Regions from separate parts of the Edwardsiella piscicida genome, predicted to be linked through region 2. Evidence: predicted binding sites of a transcription regulator. Region 2 holds the regulator's gene; each other region holds the start of a gene.

Region 1 (2,201 bases), 170 kb from region 2:
CCTCCGGTAAGTTTGTCTTCTCTACCTCGGAAGCCTATCTGATCGAGAAGGGACGGATTACCCATCCGGTGAAGGGGGCGACCCTGATCGGCTCCGGCATGGAGGCGATGCAGCAGATCTCGATGGTGGGCAACGATCTGGCGCTGGATAAGGGCGTCGGGGTCTGCGGTAAAGAGGGGCAGAGCGTGCCGGTCGGCGTCGGCCAGCCGACGCTGAAGCTGGATGCGATGACCGTCGGCGGCACCGCCTGAGTTCGGCGCGACTCGCCACGGTATGTCCCGCGGGCCGGCTTTTGCCGGCCCGCGCTATTTCTCCTGACGGGTATCGCGGAAGGTGTCCGCCATCTGGGCAAAGTAGTCGCTCAGGTACTCTAGGCAGAGACGTAGCTTGATGGGCAGGTGCGCCTTCTGGGCATACAGCGCATACACCGGGCGCGGGGTGGACTGGTACTGGGGGAACAGGATCTCGACCTCTTTACGCCGCACCGCGTCGATCACCCACATCAGCGGCAGATAGGTGATCCCGGCCCCGGCGTTCAGCCAGCTTAGCAGGGTCTGGGCATCATTGGTGTGAAAGCGTCCGCTGGGCATCAGCCGCAGCGACTCTCCCTCTGGGGCGATCAGCGTTAGGTCATGGGCGGGCTGGCCGCTAAAGTTGAGCCAGCTATAGCTGCCCAGTTCGGCGGGGCTCTCTGGGGTTCCGTGGCGCTGCAGGTAGCATTTGGCGGCGCAGATCACCATGGGCATGGCCCCCAGGGCGCGACAGAACAGGCGAGAGTCCTGTAGATCGCCGGCGCGGACCACCAGATCCAGACCGTCGGCGATCAGATCGGGCGCCGGGACGCCGGTGACCAGGTTGACCGACAGGCCAGGATATTCGGCCAGCATTCGGGCGCTGATCGGCGCCAGAACGTTTTGCGCCATGGTGGCCGAGCAGCCGATGCGCAGGGTTCCGCTGGGGGTATTGTTGTAGGCGTACAGCTGCTCGTGTACCTCTTGGGCCTCCTGCAGCATCTTGCGACAGCCCTGATAATAGATGCGTCCGGCCTCGGTCAGACTGATGCGGCGGGTGCTGCGGTTGAGCAGCCTGATCTGCAGGGCGTGCTCCAGCTTGGTAATGGTCTGGCTGATGGATGAGACGCTCATCGCCAGCTGCGCTGCGGCGCCGGTAAACGAGCCGCATTCGACCACCCGAGCGAAGATGGCCATATGCTTTAATCGCTCCATTTTTCATCCTGTCTTAATGGTGGTGGCTGAGTTCAGAACCATCTGTTTGTTTTATGCGCATTTTTCTTATCGACAATAGATAATCAGCGCTGATTGTTTATTTACAATAAAAAGTGATTTGCGTCACAGATTATATATCCCCGCGGCGCATTAGGCTAACATGTCCCCGCGCCGCCGATGTCGGGGCGCATCCGTTCCGCCCTGCGCCTGCGGCGCACACCGCGTAACCGCCACCCCTTTTTCTCTGTCCGCCGTTTTTCGCCGTCAGCCGCGTGCGGGCATGCGTCGTTAAGTAAGGATTTTGCCATGGGAACGCTGCCCGTGATGGTGCTGTTTGGCCTCTCTTTCCCGCCGGCCTTTTTTGCGCTGCTGGCGGCGCTGCCCCTGTTTTGGCTGCTGCGGCGTCTGCTGCAGCCCAGCGGGCTGTACGACATGATTTGGCACCCCGCGCTGTTTAACTGCGCGCTGTACGGGTGTCTGTTTTATCTGGTGAGCTGGCTTTTTATCTGAAGGGGGTTCTGTGAAGCGTTGGATTGGACGCATGACGCGGGTGGCCGCTACGCTGGCCTTACTGGCGCTGGCCGCGCTGGCGGTCTCCAAGGCCTGGGTGTTCTATACCGCCTCTCCCTGGACGCGGGACGCGCGTTTTAGCGCCGACGTGGTGGCCATCGCCCCCGACGTCAGCGGGCTGGTGGAGAGCGTGCAGGTTCAGGATAACCAGCGGGTGACGCAGGGGGCGGTGCTGTTCCGCATCGATCCACAGCGCTACCGCGCGGCGCTGGCGCAGGCCGAGGCGGATGCGCGCTACTATCAGGCGCTGGTGACGGAGAAGCGACGAGAGTCGCAGCGTCGGGCCGACCTGGGCGGGCGTATCGTCGCCCAGGAGAGCATCGATCGCGCCTACAGCGCGCTGGCGGCGGCCGAGCAACAGTTGGCCCGAGCACAGGCGACCCGAACCCTGGCGCAGCTGGATCT
Region 2 (2,201 bases):
CCGCCAGCTCCAGGTACAGCTGGTTCAGGGTTTCGCGGATCGGCTGCCCTTTCCACAGGACAAACCAAAACCAGGTGAAGGCGCCGTACCAAATCGTACCGACCAAATACAGCAGCGGCCCCTGCCAGATAGGCACCATCCCCACCATGCTAAGGGTAAAGATGGCGGCGACCAGCGTTGCCGGCAGTAAACGGGCGTGCAGCGGACTGATCTCGCCGTTGACGCCAAACAGCAGCGCCAAAAGCAGCATAGCCAGCGGCAGCGGCACCGACCAAAGCAGGGCCATCTGCAGTAACAGGCTGCCGAGCGCAAACAGGGTGCCGCCCACCGCGAGGCGTTTAAAGAAGCGTTTATGGGGGGTATCAAGACCGGCGATATTGCAGCAGACCGGTACCAGAGAAAACAGCAGCCCCTGCTGCAGCTGGCCTACCATAAGCCCGAACAACACCGGCAGACACAAAACCAGCGTCTGGCGCAGTGCATAGTTCACTTCCGGGTGGTAGATAAACCGCCGCCACATGAGCACCATCCTGGGGATGGGTTGAAGATTCCGCGCCGCCCGTGCGGCGCGGGCGCAAAATCAACGCGTCCCGTAGACGACGATGGTTTTACCGTGTGCCGAGATCAGGTTCTGATCCTCCAGCATCTTCAGAATACGTCCTACCGTTTCACGAGAGCAGCCCACGATCTGGCCGATCTCCTGACGGGTGATCTTAATCTGCATGCCGTCCGGGTGCGTCATCGCATCCGGCTGCTTGGCCAGATTCAACAGCGTCTGGGCAATACGGCCCGTCACATCCAGGAAGGCCAGGTTACCGACTTTCTCTGACGTGACCTGCAGACGACGCGCCATCTGGGCAGACAGACGCATCAGAATATCCGGGTTAACCTGGATCAGCTGGCGGAATTTCTTGTAGGAAATTTCAGCCACCTCACAGGCGGTCTTCGCCCGCACCCAGGCGCTGCGCTCCTGCCCTTCCTCAAACAGCCCCAGCTCGCCAATGAAGTCGCCCTGGTTCAGGTAGGAGAGGATCATCTCCTTACCCTCTTCATCCTTAATCAGTACCGCTACAGATCCCTTTACGATGTAATAAAGCGTCTCCGCTTTTTCACCCTGGTGAATCAAGGTACTTTTGGACGGATATTTGTGAATATGGCAATGGGACAGGAACCATTCGAGAGTTGGATCTGTTTGCGGTTTGCCGAGAACCATTCGCTATTATCCTCTATTGTTATCGCATCCCCGGTGCGCCAAACGCACCCCCCGCCGGACGGGGCCGGGAAACTGCCTAGTAACCTGCTATAGCACTGCACTTGTCGAATATAGTTTCCATAGCCTAAGGGAGATGATCCCCGGCGATCTTGATCTATACCCGCTTCATTCCATTAAAGGTGCATGTCGGCTTAGTTTGTAGCATAGCTTGGCCTTACTGTCTCGCACTGTCTCGCTTCAGCATGGAATAGCTCACTGTTCGCCGCCGTTTTTTCTCCGCCTGCGACGTTTTTGCTTTTTATTTGCACAGCGCGGCGCCGGGCGCCGCGCGGGAAAATACGCCAACGTGCGCTAATCCGCGCCCTTAAACTGGCTGCGCGGCATAATATTGACGCTTTCATGCAGCTCGGACCATACCACGACCGCCTCACCGCACTGCAGCTGACGCCGCACATCCTCCACCTTCTGCGTCAGGCTCCTCTCCTGCTCGCCATAGTCAGTCCCCTCTCGCAGGACAAAAGCCTCGATCAGGCTATCCAGCGTCTCTGGGGCAATCTGTTGCCAAGGAATGATCACGCGTTTTACTCCAAATAGGGGGCTAACCAGGCAGGAATGCGCTGCTCCAGCCACGGGAAGGGATGTCGCAGCGTACCGCCGATAAAGCCGACGTGGCCGCCAAACGCCGTCAGCTGGTATTCGATATTGGACGGCAGCGATCCCAACGGCGGGATCACCGCCGACGTCATAAAGGGATCGTCGCGTGCCTGAATGATCAGCAGCGGCTGGCGGATCGTCGACAGCCGCGGCAGGGCGCTACAGCGCCGATAGTAGTCATCCGCATCGCGAAACCCGTGCAGGCGAGCGGTGATCTGATCGTCAAACTCGCGTAGCCTACGCATACGCCGCAGCTGGAGCGGATCGAGATCCAGCATCTCCGGATAACGGCGCAGCTTACGTCGGGCGCTCTGCTTAAGCTCATGTAACAGGT
Region 3 (2,201 bases), 520 kb from region 2:
CTCCTTTATCGCCGCCATCACCGAGGTGCCGGTCGCCTCGCTGCTGCTGCGCGACGTCAACACCTATACGCTGGCGGTCGGCATGCAGCAGTATCTCAATCCGCAGAACTACCTGTGGGGGGATTTTGCCGCGGCGGCGGTGCTGTCGGCGATGCCGATAACCGCCGTCTTCCTGCTGGCGCAGCGTTGGCTGGTGGGCGGTCTGACCGCCGGCGGCGTGAAAGGCTAGTTTATGCGTTACCCTTAAAAAAGCAGTAACCTGTGTGCGTAACTGGCGGCCTACGGGCCGCCCTTTTTATGTCCGTATCCTACGGCGTCTATTCGCGCTTCAGGCGATCGGTGTTAGCCAGGTACAGCGCGATCACCAGTACCAGGATGGCGAAAGAGTAGATCAGCGTATCGTTGGGGCTTTCGTGATCGACGATAATCAACCGGATGATCGCCGTGATGCCGATGTAGATAAAGTAGCGCAGCGGAAAGTGATAGCCTGATTGAAAATATTTAACAATCAATGCAATAAACTCGAAATACAGAAAATAGATCACGATCCCTTCCACCAGCATATAGGTCGACGCATTCTGGTTGGCGTCAAACAGCACCCCGGCCAGCGTGAACGTCTCCTTCGCCAGAAAAATCACCAGAATCGCCGCCAGCGCCATCAGGCCGATGTTCAGTATCCACTGCAATACCGTGGCGACACGGTTTGCGCGCTCGGTTCCCGGCATAAAGTAACTCCTTGCGTAATAGCTTTATAATGTGAGCTAGTTAACAATATTGCCGTTTTGCCGTCTATCCCCCGGCGCCAAAAAACCGCCGACGTCGCATGCGGCGCGGCGAGCGTCACACAAATTTGGCGCCGGCGGCGACAAGGGCAGATAATTAGCATAATCCGCCAGGATCAACACACCCTCCGCCGCCGCGCGGTGGCAAGAAAGGGCTCGACTGGGATACCCACACAATGCATATACTCCGACACTATACGTTTACCCTCTGCCTGCTACTGGGCATTATCCTCGGCGGGCTGGCCGGCATCCTGTTTGGCGAACGGGCGACCCTAGTTCAACCCATCGGCGAACTGTTCCTGAACCTGATGTTCGTAGTGATCGTTCCGCTGGTGTTCCTCAGCATCGCCTCCTCTATCGCCGACATGCGGCAGATGTCGCGCCTGGGCAAAATCATGGGAACGGTCTTCTCGGTCTTTATCGCCACCGCCCTGTTCGCCGCGCTGATCGGCTTTGTCGCCACCCACCTGTTTAATCCGTTCCACAACGTGGATACCCAATCGCTGATAGCCCACCTGCCTCCGGCGCCGCAGGAGCAGAGCAAAGGGCTGGGCGAGGTGATCGTCTCCACCTTCACCGTACCCGATTTTCTACAGCTGTTTACCAAGTCCAACCTGCTGCCGCTGATCGTCTTCTCTATCCTGTTCGGCCTGGCCACGGCCTTCAGCGGTGAGCAGGGCCGTCCCGTCGCCCAGTTTCTCAGCGCCGGAACCACGGTGATCCTGAGGATGGTCAAGATCATTATGTACGCGGCGCCGCTGGGACTGGGCTGCTACTTTGCCGCCACGGTCGGCGCGCTGGGGCCGCAAATCATCCACGGCTATCTGAATGCCTTCTTGCTGTACGTGGTCCTGACGGTGATCTACTTCTTCGGTGCCAATACGCTGTACGCCTTTATCGCCGGAGGGCGCCCCGCCGTCCGTCTCTTCTGGGGCAACGTATTTACACCGGCCATCACCGCCATCGCCACCGCTTCCAGCGCCGCCTGCATTCCGGTCAATCTGGTGGCCAGCAAGAAGATGGGCGTACCGGCGGATATCGCCGAGACGGTGATCCCGCTGGGTGCCAACACCCATAAGGACGGCTCGGTTATCGGCGGCATCATCAAGATCGTCTTTCTGTTCACGCTGTTCGGCCGCGACATGAGCGATCCGATGAGCATCGCGGCCATCATCAGCGTGGCGTTCCTGGTCGGCGCCGTCATGGGGGCTATTCCCAGCGGCGGCATGACCGGCGAACTGATGATCTGCGCCGTGTTCGGCTTTTCGCCGGAGTTGGTCGGCACCATCATGATCATCAGCACCATCATCGATATTCCGGCCACCCTACTGAACTCCACCGGCAATACGGTCTGCGCCATGCTGGTCACCCGCTTTGTTGAGGGTAAGGCGTGGCTACAGCGCCAATGGGAAACGGCGG
Region 4 (2,201 bases), 1.8 Mb from region 2:
GCCTGAGGGATCAGCGTCAGCATGCCTCCCAGCAGCAGCACATTACCGATCAGCACCGAAAAGCTGGAGGCCGCCGAGACTTTCAGCAGCGTCATTTGTTGCTCCGGCGTCATCTGGCGGATCATCTCTTGCAGGCCTCGGGCGGCGCTGACGCCGTCGCCGCTGCTCAGCTGGCTGATCGCCTGTGCGCTGGGGCTGAGGGCCTGATTCAGCATCACGCTGATAAAGGCGGTCAGTAGCGCCAGCAGGACGATGGGCGTCACCTGATGGCGGAAAAAGTTAACGCTGTCACGGTAAAGGCTCCGGGCCGTGATGGGCATGCATAGCTCCTTGGCATGTCGTCGGGCGGCACCGGCCGCCCGGGGTGGAAAGAGATTTGCGGCGATTGTACCCCGTTAGCGGCCGCTGTGGCACCCCGCAATCGGCCAGGTGGCGATTTCTTCTGCGCTCCGCGTATTTTCCCGGTGTTCAGCGGCGGCGGCAGGGGGCGCCTATGGACCCCGTAGGCCGGATGGCGTGCGGCTCCTCCCGCGCGCGTCGGCGAACCTCGCTCTTTGCATACCTCGCGCGTTGCTGCGCCCTCCGCGCTCAGGTTAGCGTCTGCGCGCAGCGCCGTGGTCGCAGGGGGACTCTTTCCCTAAACTCGATGAAATGACGTCTGATTGATGTCTATCAAATTTCACTATTTCATTTCAAATCAAGAAACGGCGTCAACATCATTTAGTTCAATTTATATGTAAAAGATGTGATCTCGATGGGATCAATAATCACTCAATATGGTTATATTGCAAGCGAACGATAACCATATAAAGGAAAGGGATGATGATGAAAAAGTGTAGCGTTGCGCTATGTCTGGCCGCCGTATTGGCGCCTGCGGCGGCCTCGGCGCATCAGGCCGGTGACGTGATTGTCCGCGCCGGCGCGGCCACCGTGCGTCCGACCACCAGCTCTGACAATGTGCTGGGGCTGGGCGAGTTTAGCGTGGATAACAACACCCAGCTGGGGCTGACCTTCGGCTACATGGCAACGGATAACATCGGTATCGAGCTGCTGGCGGCTACGCCGTTCCGCCATAAGGTCTCGCTGGGGGCGCTGGGAAATATTGCGACCGTGCATCAGCTGCCGCCCACCCTGATGGCTCAGTGGTACTTTGGCCGCGCGGAAGATAAGCTGCGTCCCTATCTGGGGGTTGGGGTGAACTACACCACCTTCTTCAATAACAGCTTCGATCAGAATGCGACGTCGCTGGGGCTGCACGATCTGAAGGCGACGGACTCTTGGGGCGTTGCCGGGCAGGCGGGGCTCGACTATATGGTCAGCGAAAATTGGATGATCAACGCCTCGGTGTGGTACATCAACATTGATACCAAGGTGAAGTTCCGCGACAGTGCGGATAACCAGCACAGCATAAATACCAATATTAACCCGTGGGTATTTATGTTCGGCGCCGGCTACCGCTTCTGATCGGCGACGACGGTGAAGAGGCTGCCCCGTACGGGCAGCCTGAGCGCGTTATTTAATGCGCATATCGTTTTCGACCGAGCGGACGCCCTTGACGCCTCGGGCAACCTCAACCGCCCGCTGGGCATCGGCCCGGGAGGAGACAAACCCGCTCAGCTGTACCCGTCCTTTGTAGGTCTCCACGCTGATCTCTGTCGATTTAATACTTTTGGCATTGAGCAGCGCGCTTTTCACCTTGGTGGTGACCACGGTGTCATCAATGTAGTTGCCGGTACTCTCTTGGGTGGTGGATCCGGCGCAGCCCGCCAGTGACGCTGCCAGAACGGCGGCCAGTCCTAACGCCTGGATCTGTTTCGACCATTTCATGCTTTTCTCCTTATGCGGTGACGCGAAAGGGCAGCCGCCATGAACGGTGTCCCGATCTATCAATAATCATATCAATAGGTCAGCAGAGGGCAAGTCAAAATCCGCGGCGGGGGAAGACCGGCCGCCGCGGAGGGCATCAGGCGCGCGTGGCGGCCTTCATCGTTTGGATAAACGCGCGCAGCTGCTGCAGCATCTGGGGCGGGTTATCCAGATGCTGGGCGATCAGGTCAACCACCGCCGAGCCGGAGATGACGCCCGCGGCCCCGCCATCCAGCGCACTGCGCACCTGATCGGGGGTCCGAATCCCGAACCCCTGCAGCGCCGGCGCGGCACCCAGCGCCGCCAGCCGGGTCGTGAGATGGCGCAGCGGAGGC

The links. The regulator CRP, encoded in region 2, controls carbon source genes, mostly activating them, when cyclic AMP is high. The targets are predictions, from matches to a motif close to ATGTGANNNNNNTCACAT.
Region 1: the regulator CRP is predicted to act here: its motif matches at 1,338-1,355, upstream of aaeR (HTH-type transcriptional activator AaeR).
Region 3: the regulator CRP is predicted to act here: its motif matches at 755-772, upstream of psiE (phosphate-starvation-inducible protein PsiE).
Region 4: the regulator CRP is predicted to act here: its motif matches at 661-678, upstream of ompW (outer membrane protein OmpW).

Annotation. Positions count from the first base shown of each region.
Region 1 covers NZ_CP090968.1:3,297,974-3,300,174, reverse strand. Annotated here, with positions in the region: gene tldD (metalloprotease TldD) at 1-251, shown strand, start outside; gene aaeR (HTH-type transcriptional activator AaeR) at 306-1,226, opposite strand; gene aaeX (p-hydroxybenzoic acid efflux pump operon protein AaeX) at 1,533-1,736, shown strand; gene aaeA (p-hydroxybenzoic acid efflux pump subunit AaeA) at 1,768-2,201, shown strand, end outside.
Region 2 covers NZ_CP090968.1:3,470,469-3,472,669, forward strand. Annotated here, with positions in the region: gene L1P05_RS15855 (YccS/YhfK family putative transporter) at 1-520, opposite strand, end outside; gene crp (cAMP-activated global transcriptional regulator CRP) at 581-1,213, opposite strand; gene L1P05_RS15865 (YheU family protein) at 1,565-1,789, opposite strand; gene L1P05_RS15870 (hydrolase) at 1,795-2,201, opposite strand, start outside.
Region 3 covers NZ_CP090968.1:233,328-235,528, reverse strand. Annotated here, with positions in the region: gene malG (maltose ABC transporter permease MalG) at 1-229, shown strand, start outside; gene psiE (phosphate-starvation-inducible protein PsiE) at 318-725, opposite strand; gene L1P05_RS01060 (dicarboxylate/amino acid:cation symporter) at 959-2,201, shown strand, end outside.
Region 4 covers NZ_CP090968.1:1,636,719-1,638,919, forward strand. Annotated here, with positions in the region: gene L1P05_RS07460 (YciC family protein) at 1-320, opposite strand, end outside; gene ompW (outer membrane protein OmpW) at 826-1,464, shown strand; gene L1P05_RS07470 (BON domain-containing protein) at 1,513-1,827, opposite strand; gene trpA (tryptophan synthase subunit alpha) at 1,964-2,201, opposite strand, start outside.